One region of the Halomonas sp. SS10-MC5 genome, then DNA from elsewhere that is predicted to be linked to it. Evidence: predicted binding sites of a transcription regulator. Region 1 holds the regulator's gene; the other holds the start of a gene.
The links. The regulator sigma-54, encoded in region 1, starts transcription at its own class of promoters, with help from an activator protein. The targets are predictions, from matches to a motif close to TGGCACNNNNNTTGCTNT.
Positions count from the first base shown of each region.

Region 2: the regulator sigma-54 is predicted to act here: its motif matches at 2,413-2,430, upstream of I4484_RS20135 (amino acid ABC transporter substrate-binding protein).

Region 1 covers NZ_CP065435.1:2,912,890-2,917,963, forward strand. Annotated here, with positions in the region: gene I4484_RS13585 (KpsF/GutQ family sugar-phosphate isomerase) at 1-165, shown strand, start outside; gene I4484_RS13590 (HAD family hydrolase) at 190-747, shown strand; gene lptC (LPS export ABC transporter periplasmic protein LptC) at 760-1,380, shown strand; gene lptA (lipopolysaccharide transport periplasmic protein LptA) at 1,377-1,916, shown strand; gene lptB (LPS export ABC transporter ATP-binding protein) at 1,924-2,649, shown strand; gene I4484_RS13610 (RNA polymerase factor sigma-54) at 2,808-4,235, shown strand; gene raiA (ribosome-associated translation inhibitor RaiA) at 4,344-4,652, shown strand; gene ptsN (PTS IIA-like nitrogen regulatory protein PtsN) at 4,659-5,074, shown strand, end outside.
Region 2 covers NZ_CP065435.1:4,294,152-4,299,225, forward strand. Annotated here, with positions in the region: gene I4484_RS20130 (amino acid ABC transporter permease) at 1-1,157, opposite strand, end outside; gene I4484_RS20135 (amino acid ABC transporter substrate-binding protein) at 1,274-2,302, opposite strand; gene ahpF (alkyl hydroperoxide reductase subunit F) at 2,613-4,169, opposite strand; gene ahpC (alkyl hydroperoxide reductase subunit C) at 4,345-4,908, opposite strand; gene I4484_RS20150 (ribonucleotide reductase subunit alpha) at 5,038-5,074, opposite strand, start outside.

The sequences.
Region 1 (5,074 bases):
GTCATGACCCGGCCCGGCAAGCGCATCGCCCCCGACGTGCTGGCGGCCGAAGCGGTACGCATGATGGAAGACAACCTGATAACGGCGCTGGCCGTCGTCGACGAAGCGGGCCACCCGATCGGTGCCCTGCACATGCACGATCTGCTGCGAAGCGGCGTGATCTGACCTCATCCCGACCAAGGAAAGCCCATGGCTCTGGCCACCTCCACTCTCGATCCGCATCTTGTCGACCGCCTGCGCAAGGTTCGCCTGCTGGCGCTGGACGTGGACGGCGTACTCACCGACGGCCGCCTCTATTTCCAGGCCGACGGCGTCGAAATCAAGGCATTTCACACCCAGGACGGCCTGGGCCTCAAGCTGCTGCGGCGGGCCGGCCTGCAGGTAGCCTTCCTGACCGGACGCGAATCGCCCATGGTCAGCCACCGCGCCGCCGCCCTGGGTATCGATCACGTCTACCAGAGCTGCGAGGACAAGCTCGCCACCCTGCGCGAGCTGTGCACGCGGCGGGGCATCGAGCTCGAACAGGTGGCCTACTGCGGCGACGACCTACCCGACCTGGCCGCCATCCAGCGTGCCGGCATCGGCATCACCGTCCCCAACACCCCGCCCTACATCCGCGACGTGGCCGACTACGTCACCGAACGCAGCGGGGGACACGGCGCGGTGCGCGAGATCTGCGACCTGCTGCTCGAGGCCCAAGGGCATCGCGACGCGCTGGTCGATACCTACCTCCACGGCAAGCGCTGAGGCCGAGCGAACATGCTGCGTCGGTTGCCACGCCCCTCGTTTCGTGTCTGGCTGTTCCTGCTGCTGGTGATCCTCGGCGGCCTGATCGCCTGGCTGGATCCCTGGCAGGCCCCGGCCCCCGGCCCGGTCCCCACCGACGAGGCCGGCGAACCCGACTATTACCTGGAGCAGGCGCAGCTGACCCGCTTCGACGCCACCGGTCTGGCGCATCAGCGCCTGGAGAGCCCGCGACTCGTCCACACCCCCCATGACGACGTCACCCGTGCCGTCACGCCCCTGGCCCATCTGATCGACCGCGACAACCGGCGCTGGGAGGCGAGCGGTGAGGAAGGCCGTCTCGGCCCGGGCGGCAATCCGCTGACGCTCTCGGGCGACGCCCGGCTGTTCGCGCCCGAGGAGCGCTGGCAGCTCGACACCGAGACCCTGCACTTCGACGCCAACGTGGGTCATGCCTGGAGCGACACGCCCGCCCTGCTGCAGCAACCCCCCCAGCACATGCGCGGCGAGCGCTTCGACGCCTGGATTCATGACAATCGGGCACGTTTGACCGACAATGTGCGCGGCCACCATGTCCCGGAAGGCACCCAGTCGGGACAAGCCGACGCCGTCAACCTAGAGGATTTCACGCCATGAAGCGATGCAGGCTCCCGACCCTCCGCAGGCCATTCACCCTGGCACTGGCCAGCGTGACGCTGATCGGCCTGGCGAGTATCGGGCCGGCCATGGCGCAGCAGCGCGACGCCGAGCAGCCCATCGAGGTCGAGGCCGACCGGCTCGACCTCGACGATCGCGCCGGCACCGCGGTCTACACCGGCGATGTCGACATTCGCCAGGGCAGCATGCGACTCACCGGCGACCGCGTCGAGTTTCAGCGCAATGCGGCCGGCGAACTCTCGCGCGCCACGGCCCGCGGCGAGCGCGCCTACATCGAGCAGCAGCCCGACCCCGAGCAACCCGTGGTTCGCGGCTGGGGGCGTACCATTGTCTACCATGTCGCCGAGCGCCGTGTGGAACTGATCGACCGCGCCGAGCTGCACCAGGGCGGCGACACCTTCGACGGCGGCTACCTCGAGTACTTCCTCGACCGCCGCGTGGTGCAGGCACGCTCCCAGAGCGAGGGCGTCGAAGGCAGCCAGCGCATTCGCATGACCCTGCAGCCGGAGCGCTGACATGTCGATGAAGACCCTGCACGCCCGCCACCTGGCCAAGAGCTACAAGCGTCGCCGCGTGGTCCACGACATCAGCCTCACCATCGAGCAGGGCCGCGTGGTCGGCCTGCTCGGGCCCAACGGGGCCGGCAAGACCACGTCGTTCTACATGATCGTCGGTCTGGTCAAGGCCGATGCCGGTGAAGTGCACATCGACGACCGGGACCTCTCGCACAGCGCCATGCACGAACGGGCTCGGGCGGGTATCGGCTACCTGCCCCAGGAGGCATCGATCTTTCGCAAGCTGTCGGTAGCCGACAACATCATGGCCATCCTCGAGACGCGCCGGGATCTCGACCGCCGCGGGCGACAGGAGAGGCTCGAGCAGCTGCTGGAAGATTTCCACGTCACCCACATCCGCGACAACCTGGGCATGAGCCTGTCCGGCGGCGAACGGCGCCGCGTCGAGATCGCCCGGGCGCTGGCCACCGAACCGGCCTTCATCCTGCTCGATGAACCCTTCGCCGGGGTCGACCCGATCTCGGTGGGCGAGATCAAGGGCATCATCCGCCAGCTCAAGGCGCGCGACATCGGGGTGTTGATCACCGACCACAACGTCCGTGAAACCCTCGACATCTGCGACTCGGCCTACATCGTCGGCGACGGCCAGATCATTGCCGATGGAAACGCCGAGGCCATTCTGGCCAACAAGCGGGTGCGAGAGGTCTATCTCGGCGAGGACTTTCGCCTGTAGCGCACTCCACTGCATTATGCAAGCACCTGGGACGCATTAAAACATTCTAATCAGGGATAAAAACTTTCACTGGCATGCATATTGCAGCCATTTCTCTTGCAAGTCATGGGCTACCCGTCTAGGGTAGAGCTTTTCCGGCAGATGAGCGCCTTACCCTCATGGCCATGAAAGCGTCCCTGCAATTACGTGTCGGCACTCAGCTGACCATGACCCCCCAGCTGCAACAGGCCATAGCCCTGCTGCAGCTCTCGACCCTCGACCTACGCCAGGAGATCCAGCAGGCGCTGGAATCCAACCCCATGCTGGAACTCGACGACGGCTTCGGCGAACAGGCCGTCAGCGAAACCCCGAGCGACGACTGGGCCAGCGAGATACCCAGCGAACTCTCCACCGACAGCGACTGGACGGACACCTACCCCGACCACGGCACGGGCTCCGGCTCAGGCGCCGCCACCGGCGAGGGGCCGGACTTCGAGCGCCAAGCCTCGGCGCAGACCCTCGCCGGCCATCTGATCTGGCAGCTGGCGATGACCGACCTGAACGACCGCCAGCGCCTCATCGCCGAGAGCCTGATCGACGCCGTGGACGCCGCCGGCTACCTGGCCCACCCCCTGGAGGAAATACGCGACGGCCTGCGCCGTCAGGGCCTGGAGGGGTTGCCCACCCGGGAGGTCGAGCAGGTCCTGCTGCGATTGCAGCAGTTCGAGCCCACCGGCGTGTTCGCCCGCGACCTGCGCGAGTGCCTGATGCTGCAGCTGGCGGCGCTGCCCGATGATACCCCACTGCTGCCCCAGACCCGCCGTCTCGTGCGCCAGTTCCTCGAGGCGCTGGCTGCCGACGACCGCCGCCTGCTCAAGCGTCGCCTGGGTCTCGACGACGAGTCGCTGGACCAGGTCATCGCCCTGGTTCGCTCGCTGGATCCCCGCCCCGGCAGCGACTTTGCCGAGGTCGGCAGCAGCTACGTCACCCCGGACCTCGTCGCCTATCACGACGAATCGGGCTGGCGCGTGGAACTCAACGCCGAGGCCCTGCCGCGCCTGCGCATCCAGCCCGACTACGTCGCCCTGGTGCGGCGTGCGGACAAGAGCCAGGACAACCAGTTCCTCAAGGATCACCTGCAGGAGGCCCGCTGGCTGATAAAGAGCCTGGCCAGCCGCAACGACACGCTTCTGCGGGTGGGACGGGAGATCATGGCGCGCCAGATCGAGTTTCTCGAGCAGGGCGAGGAAGGCATGAAGCCGCTGGTGCTGGCCGACATCGCCCAGGCCGTCGAGATGCACGAATCGACCATCTCGCGGGTGACGACGCAGAAGTTCATCCATACTCCGCGAGGCGTCTTCGAGCTGAAGTACTTCTTCTCCAGCCATGTCGGCGGAAGCGGCGACGGGGACGTCCACTCCAGCACCGCGATCCGTGCCCGCATCCGCAAGCTCATCGCCGACGAGCCGCCCCGCAAGCCGCTCTCCGACAGCCGCCTGGTGGATCTGCTGGCCGAGGATGGCATCCAGGTCGCCCGCCGCACGGTGGCCAAGTATCGCGAAGCCTTGGGCATCCCCTCATCGAGCGAGCGCAAGCGTTTTCGTTGACCCCGCGACGTGATGTTGACCCCGGGCAATCCCGCCGCCCGAGGGGGTATGCAGGGCAGGAAAAAGGGTTACAATCGAGCTACCACCCGAAGGACGAAGGAGCTTGTCATGCAAGTCAACATCACCGGCCATCATGTTGAGCTGACCGATTCACTGCGTGACTACGTGAGCGAGAAGCTGAACCGCGTCCAGCGACATTACGACAACATCACCAACGTGCAGGTCACGCTCTCGATCGAGAAGGAGCGCCAGCAGGCCGCCTGCACGCTGCATGCCGCCGGCGCCGATCTGCATGCCGAAGCTTCCGATCAGGACATGTACGCCGCCATCGATGCGCTGACCGACAAGCTCGATCGTCAACTGGTCAAACACAAGGAAAAGGCCCAGGCTCGCGCCCAGGGCGCCGGCGTTCGCTGAGTTGCCATGACACTGGAAACCATCCTGCCCCCGGAACGCGCTCTGTTCGACGTTCCGGGAGGCAGCAAGAAGAGGGTGCTGGAGTTCTTCAGCACCTTCATCGCGCAGAACACCCCGAGCCTCGACAGCCAGGAGGTCTTCGGTAGACTGGTCGGGCGCGAGCGGCTGGGCAGCACCGGTATCGGCAACGGCGTGGCCATTCCTCATGCCCGCAGCCCCCACTGCCACAGCCCCGTGGCCGCCTTTCTCAAGCTGGCCGAACCCATCGACTTCGACGCCATCGACGGCGAGCCGGTCGACCTGGTGTTCGTGCTGCTGGTGCCCGAAGAGGCCGACGATACGCACCTGTCGCTGCTGAGCCAAGTAGCCAGCGTCATGAACGACGCCGAGACGCGCGCCCGGCTGCGCAAGTGCACGAGCCA
Region 2 (5,074 bases), 1.4 Mb from region 1:
CAATTCATGAACATCGACACCAGCAGGCTGATGGTGAGGTAGACCGCCATGGTCATGGCGATGACCTCGATCGCCTGTCCCGTCTGGTTGAGGGTGGTGCCGGCGAATACCGAGACCAGGTCCGGATAGCCGATGGCCGTGGCCAGCGAGGAGTTCTTGATCAGGTTGAGGTACTGGCTGGTCAGCGGCGGGATGATCACGCGCAGCGCCTGGGGCACCACCACCAGCCGCAGTACCAGGTTCTGCGGCAGGCTGAGCGCCTGGGCCGCCTCGGTCTGGCCGTGGGGTATCGCCTGGATGCCGGAGCGTACGATCTCGGCGATGAACGAGGCCGTGTAGATGGAGAGCGCCAGCCACAGCGCCAGGAACTCGGGTATCACGGTGAAACCACCGCGGAAATTGAAGCCGCGCAGCTCCGGCACGTCCCAGGTCACCGGCACGCCGGTCACCAACAGCACCAGCAGCGGTAGGCCGACGATCAGGCCCAGCGAGATCCAGCCCGCCGGCAGGCGCTTGCCGGTGGCCTCGTGGCGGCGCTTGTTCCAGATCATCAGGGCGATGCTGGCCACGATGGCCACGCCGAAGGCCAGCGGAATCAGGCCGAACCCCGACTCGAACAGCGGCTCGGGCAGAAACAGGCCGCGCACGTTGAGGAAGGCCACCTCGCCGAACGTCAAGCTGTCGCGCGGGCTGGGCATGGCGCGCAGCACGGCGAAGTACCAGAAGAAGATCTGCAGCAGCAGCGGGATGTTGCGGAAGATTTCGATATAGCCGCTGGCCAGCCGGGCGATCAGCCAGTTGGGCGACAGCCGGGCGATACCGACGATGAAACCGATGATGGTGGCCGCCAGGATCCCCAGCGCGGAAACCACCAGAGTATTGAGCAGGCCCACCACGAAGGTACGGCCGTAGGTACTCTGGGACGAATAGTCGATCAGGCTCTGGACGATGCCGAAGCCGGCGGTATTGGTCAGGAAGCCGAAGCCGGTGGTGATGCCGCGGGCCGCCAGGTTGGCCTGGGTATTGCCGATGATGTAGAGCAGGAAGACGACGACAGCGGCAACCAGCAGCAGCTGAAAGGCCAGCGCACGCTTGGCGCGATCACGCCAGAAGGGCGGTTTTGGGCCCAGCGAATGGGCCTTGGGTCGAACGGACATGAAGGAACTCTCCGCCTGGATCCGTCAAGCAGGTATCAGCCAGCCGGCCCGGAGAGTGTCCGGGGCCGGGGCAGTACGAGGATCGGGGCATCGCGACGATGCCCCGGGCGGTACGATCAGCGAATCGGCGGTGCGTACTGGATGCCGCCCTCGGTCCACAGCGCGTTGACGCCGCGCTCGATCTCGAGCGGTGAGCTCATGCCCACGTTGCGGTCATAGCTCTCGCCGTAGTTGCCGACCTGCTTGATGATGTTGTAGGCCCAGTCGGCCTCGAGACCCATCGCCTCGCCGTAGTTGCCGTCGCGGCCCAGCAGGCGGGCGACGTCGGGGTTATCGGACTCGAGCATCTCGTCGACGTTGTCGCTGGTGATGCCCATCTCCTCGGCGTTGAGCATGGCGAACAGCGACCACTTGACGATGTTGAACCACTTGTCGTCACCCTGGCGCACCACCGGGCCCAGCGGCTCCTTGGAGATGATCTCGGGCAGGATGACCGACTGGTCCGGGTCGGAGAGCTGAATGCGCAGCGCGGCCAGCTGCGAGGTATCGGAGGTCAGCACGTCGCAGCGGCCGGCCTCGTAGCCGCCCACGGTCTGCTCGGAGGTGTCGAAGACGATGGGGTCGAACTCCATGCCATTGGCACGGAAGTAGTCGGCTACGTTGAGCTCGGTGGTGGTGCCCGACTGCACGCAGATCGCCGCACCGTCGAGCTCCTTAGCGCTGGAGACGCCGAGGTCCTTGTTGATCATGAAGCCGATACCGTCGTAGAAGGTCACGCCGGTGAAGTTCAGGCCCAGGGTGGTGTCGCGGGTGGTGGTCCAGGTGGTGTTGCGCGAGAGCACGTCGACCTCGCCGGACTGCAGCGCGGTGAAGCGCTCCACGGCGTTGAGCGAGATGTAGCGAACCGCCTCGGAGTCGCCAAACACCGCCGCCGCCACGGCACGGCAGATGTCGACGTCCAGGCCCTGCCATTCGCCCTGGTCGTCCGGCGCGGAGAAGCCCGGCAGACCGTCGCTGACGCCGCACTGCACGGCGCCGCGCTCGCGGGTGTCGTCCAGGGTATCGGCGGAGGCGATGGCAGCGGTTCCCAGGGCCAGGGCCGCTGCGGAAGTGAGCAGCAGCCACTTGTTGTTGTTGTCGCGCATTGAAGATCCCTCGTAGGTCTGTTGTGTGTCTTGGACGATGCATGCCGAAGCATGTGCCCAGCACCTTAGCAAGGTTTGTTCCAATGCGGGGATAGCGCAGGCAAAACCCTTATTCAACGCTCGTGCCAGAGAAGATCCCGCCTGAACCACTGCTCCGTTCTGGTGTGCCAAGGCGCGGTTTGCGCCCCGCCTGTACGCCGGACCAGGCGTTCACCCGACCATAGGCGAGACGCCCCCGCAGGCCAAGCCTGCGGGGGCGTCTTGCGAGGGCGCCCGCCACACCGGGGAGCCCGGCCGATGCGAGCCGGCGTCAGTGGCGAATCAGGTAGTCGAAGGCACCCAGGGCGGCCTTCGAGCCCTCGCCCATGGCGATGACGATCTGCTTGTAGGGCACGGTGGTGACGTCGCCGGCGGCGAAGATACCGGGCACCGAGGCCATGCCGCGCTCGTCGACCACGATCTCGCCGCGCGGCGAGAGCTCGATCGACGAGTCGGTGAGCCACTCGGTATTGGGCACCAGGCCGATCTGCACGAAGATGCCTTCCAGCTCGAGCCGCTTGATCTCGCCGCTGGCGCGCTCCTCGTACGTCAGGCCGTTGACCCGGGTGCCGTCGCCGTTCACCTCGGTGGTGCGCGCGCCGAGGATGATCTCGACGTTGGGCAGGCTCTTCAGCTTCTTCTGCAGTACCGCGTCGGCGCGCAGCTCGTCCATGAACTCGATCAGCGTCACGTGGCCGACGATGCCGGCCAGGTCGATGGCCGCCTCAACGCCGGAGTTGCCGCCGCCGATCACCGCCACGCGCTTGCCCTTGAACAGCGGGCCGTCGCAGTGGGGGCAGTAGGCCACCCCCTTGTTGCGGTACTCCGCCTCGCCGGGCACGTTCATCTCGCGCCAGCGCGCGCCGGTGGAGAGGATCAGCGTCTTGCTCTTGAGGCGCGCGCCGGAGGCGAATTCCACCTCGTGCTCGCCGCCCTGGTCAGCCGCCGGAATCAGCTTCACGGCGCGCTGCAGGTTCATGATGTCGGCTTCGTACCCCTTGACGTGCTCCTCCAGCGCCGCGGCCAGCTTGGGACCTTCGGTGTAGGGCACGGAGATGAAGTTCTCGATCGCCATGGTATCGAGCACCTGGCCGCCGAAGCGTTCGGCCGCCACGCCGGTGCGGATGCCCTTGCGTGCGGCATAGATGGCCGCCGCGGCACCGGCCGGGCCGCCGCCCACCACCAGTACGTCGAACGGGTCCTTGTCGTTGAGCTTGGCCGCCTCGCGCTGGGCCGCACCGGTGTCGACCTTGGCCAGGATCTGCTCCAGGCTCATGCGCCCCTGGTCGAAGGGCTCGCCGTTGAGGTAGATGCTCGGCACCGACATCACCTGGCGCGCTTCGACCTCGTCCTGGAACAGCGCGCCGTCGATGGCGACGTGGCGCACGTTCGGGTTGAGGATCGCCATCAGGTTGAGCGCCTGCACCACGTCGGGGCAGTTCTGGCACGAGAGCGAATAGTAAGTCTCGAAGTGCAGCTCGCCCTCGAGCGCCTTGATCTGCTCGATGGTGTCGTCGCTAACCTTGGGCGGGTGGCCGCCGACCTGCAGCAGCGCCAGCACCAGCGAGGTGAACTCGTGGCCCATGGGAATGCCGGCGAACACCAGGCCGGTGTCCTCGCCGGGGCGATTCAGCGCGAAGGAGGGCTTGCGCGGGTCCGTGCCGTCGAGGCGCAAGGTGATCTTGTCGCAGAGGCTCTCGATGTCCTTGAGCAGTCCATGGAGCTCCTTGGACTTGGCGCCGTCATCGAGGGAGGCGACGATCTCGAACGGCTGCGTGACCTTCTGCAGGTAGGCTTTAAGCTGACTTTTCAGATTGTCGTCCAACATGACAGCGGGTTCCTTCATGTCTGGCTCATGAACTACGGCAAGACGCCTCCCTGACGCAGACCGGAGTCAGCGCGGGCCAGGGGCTTGCACGTCTGGGAAAGAGTGCCCGGGCAGAGCCTGCCCGGGCGGGGAATGCACGCGAGGTCAGGGGATTGCCTCGCGGATCGACCGATCCTTAGATCTTGCCGACCAGGTCCAGGGACGGGGCGAGCGTCTCTTCGCCTTCCTTCCACTTGGCCGGGCAGACCTCGTTCGGGTTGTTGCGCACGTACTGGGCGGCCTTCAGCTTGCGCAGGGTCTCAGCGACGTCGCGCGCGATCGCGTTGTCGTGGATCTCCTGGGTCTTGATCACACCTTCCGGATCGATCACGAAGGTGCCGCGCAGGGCCAGACCGGCTTCTTCGATGTGCACACCGAAGGCGCGGGTCAGCTGGTGGGTCGGGTCACCGACCAGCGGGAACTTGGCCTTGCCCACCGCCGGCGAAGTCTCGTGCCATACCTTGTGCGAGAAGTGGGTGTCGGTGGTGACGATGTAGACTTCGGCACCGGCCTTCTTGAACTCCTCGTAGTGCTCGGCGGCGTCCTCGACCTCGGTCGGGCAGTTGAAGGTGAACGCGGCCGGCATGAAGATCACCACGGACCACTGGCCCTTCAGGTTCTGTTCGGAGAGTTCGACGAACTCGCCGTTGTGAAAAGCGGTGGCCTTGAACGGCTGGACTTCGGTGTTGATCAGGGACATTCAGCAATGCTCCTTGTCATGGGGGTGGATGGCTCGAATACGGGGCACATCATATCCATCGCAACCGATAGGCGAAAATTGATTACCGCCATGGTTCCGATAAGGCTTGTCTATGGTGGCACCCGCGCCTCATTGCAAGGCCACCGCCTCCCCTTGACGATCCAGC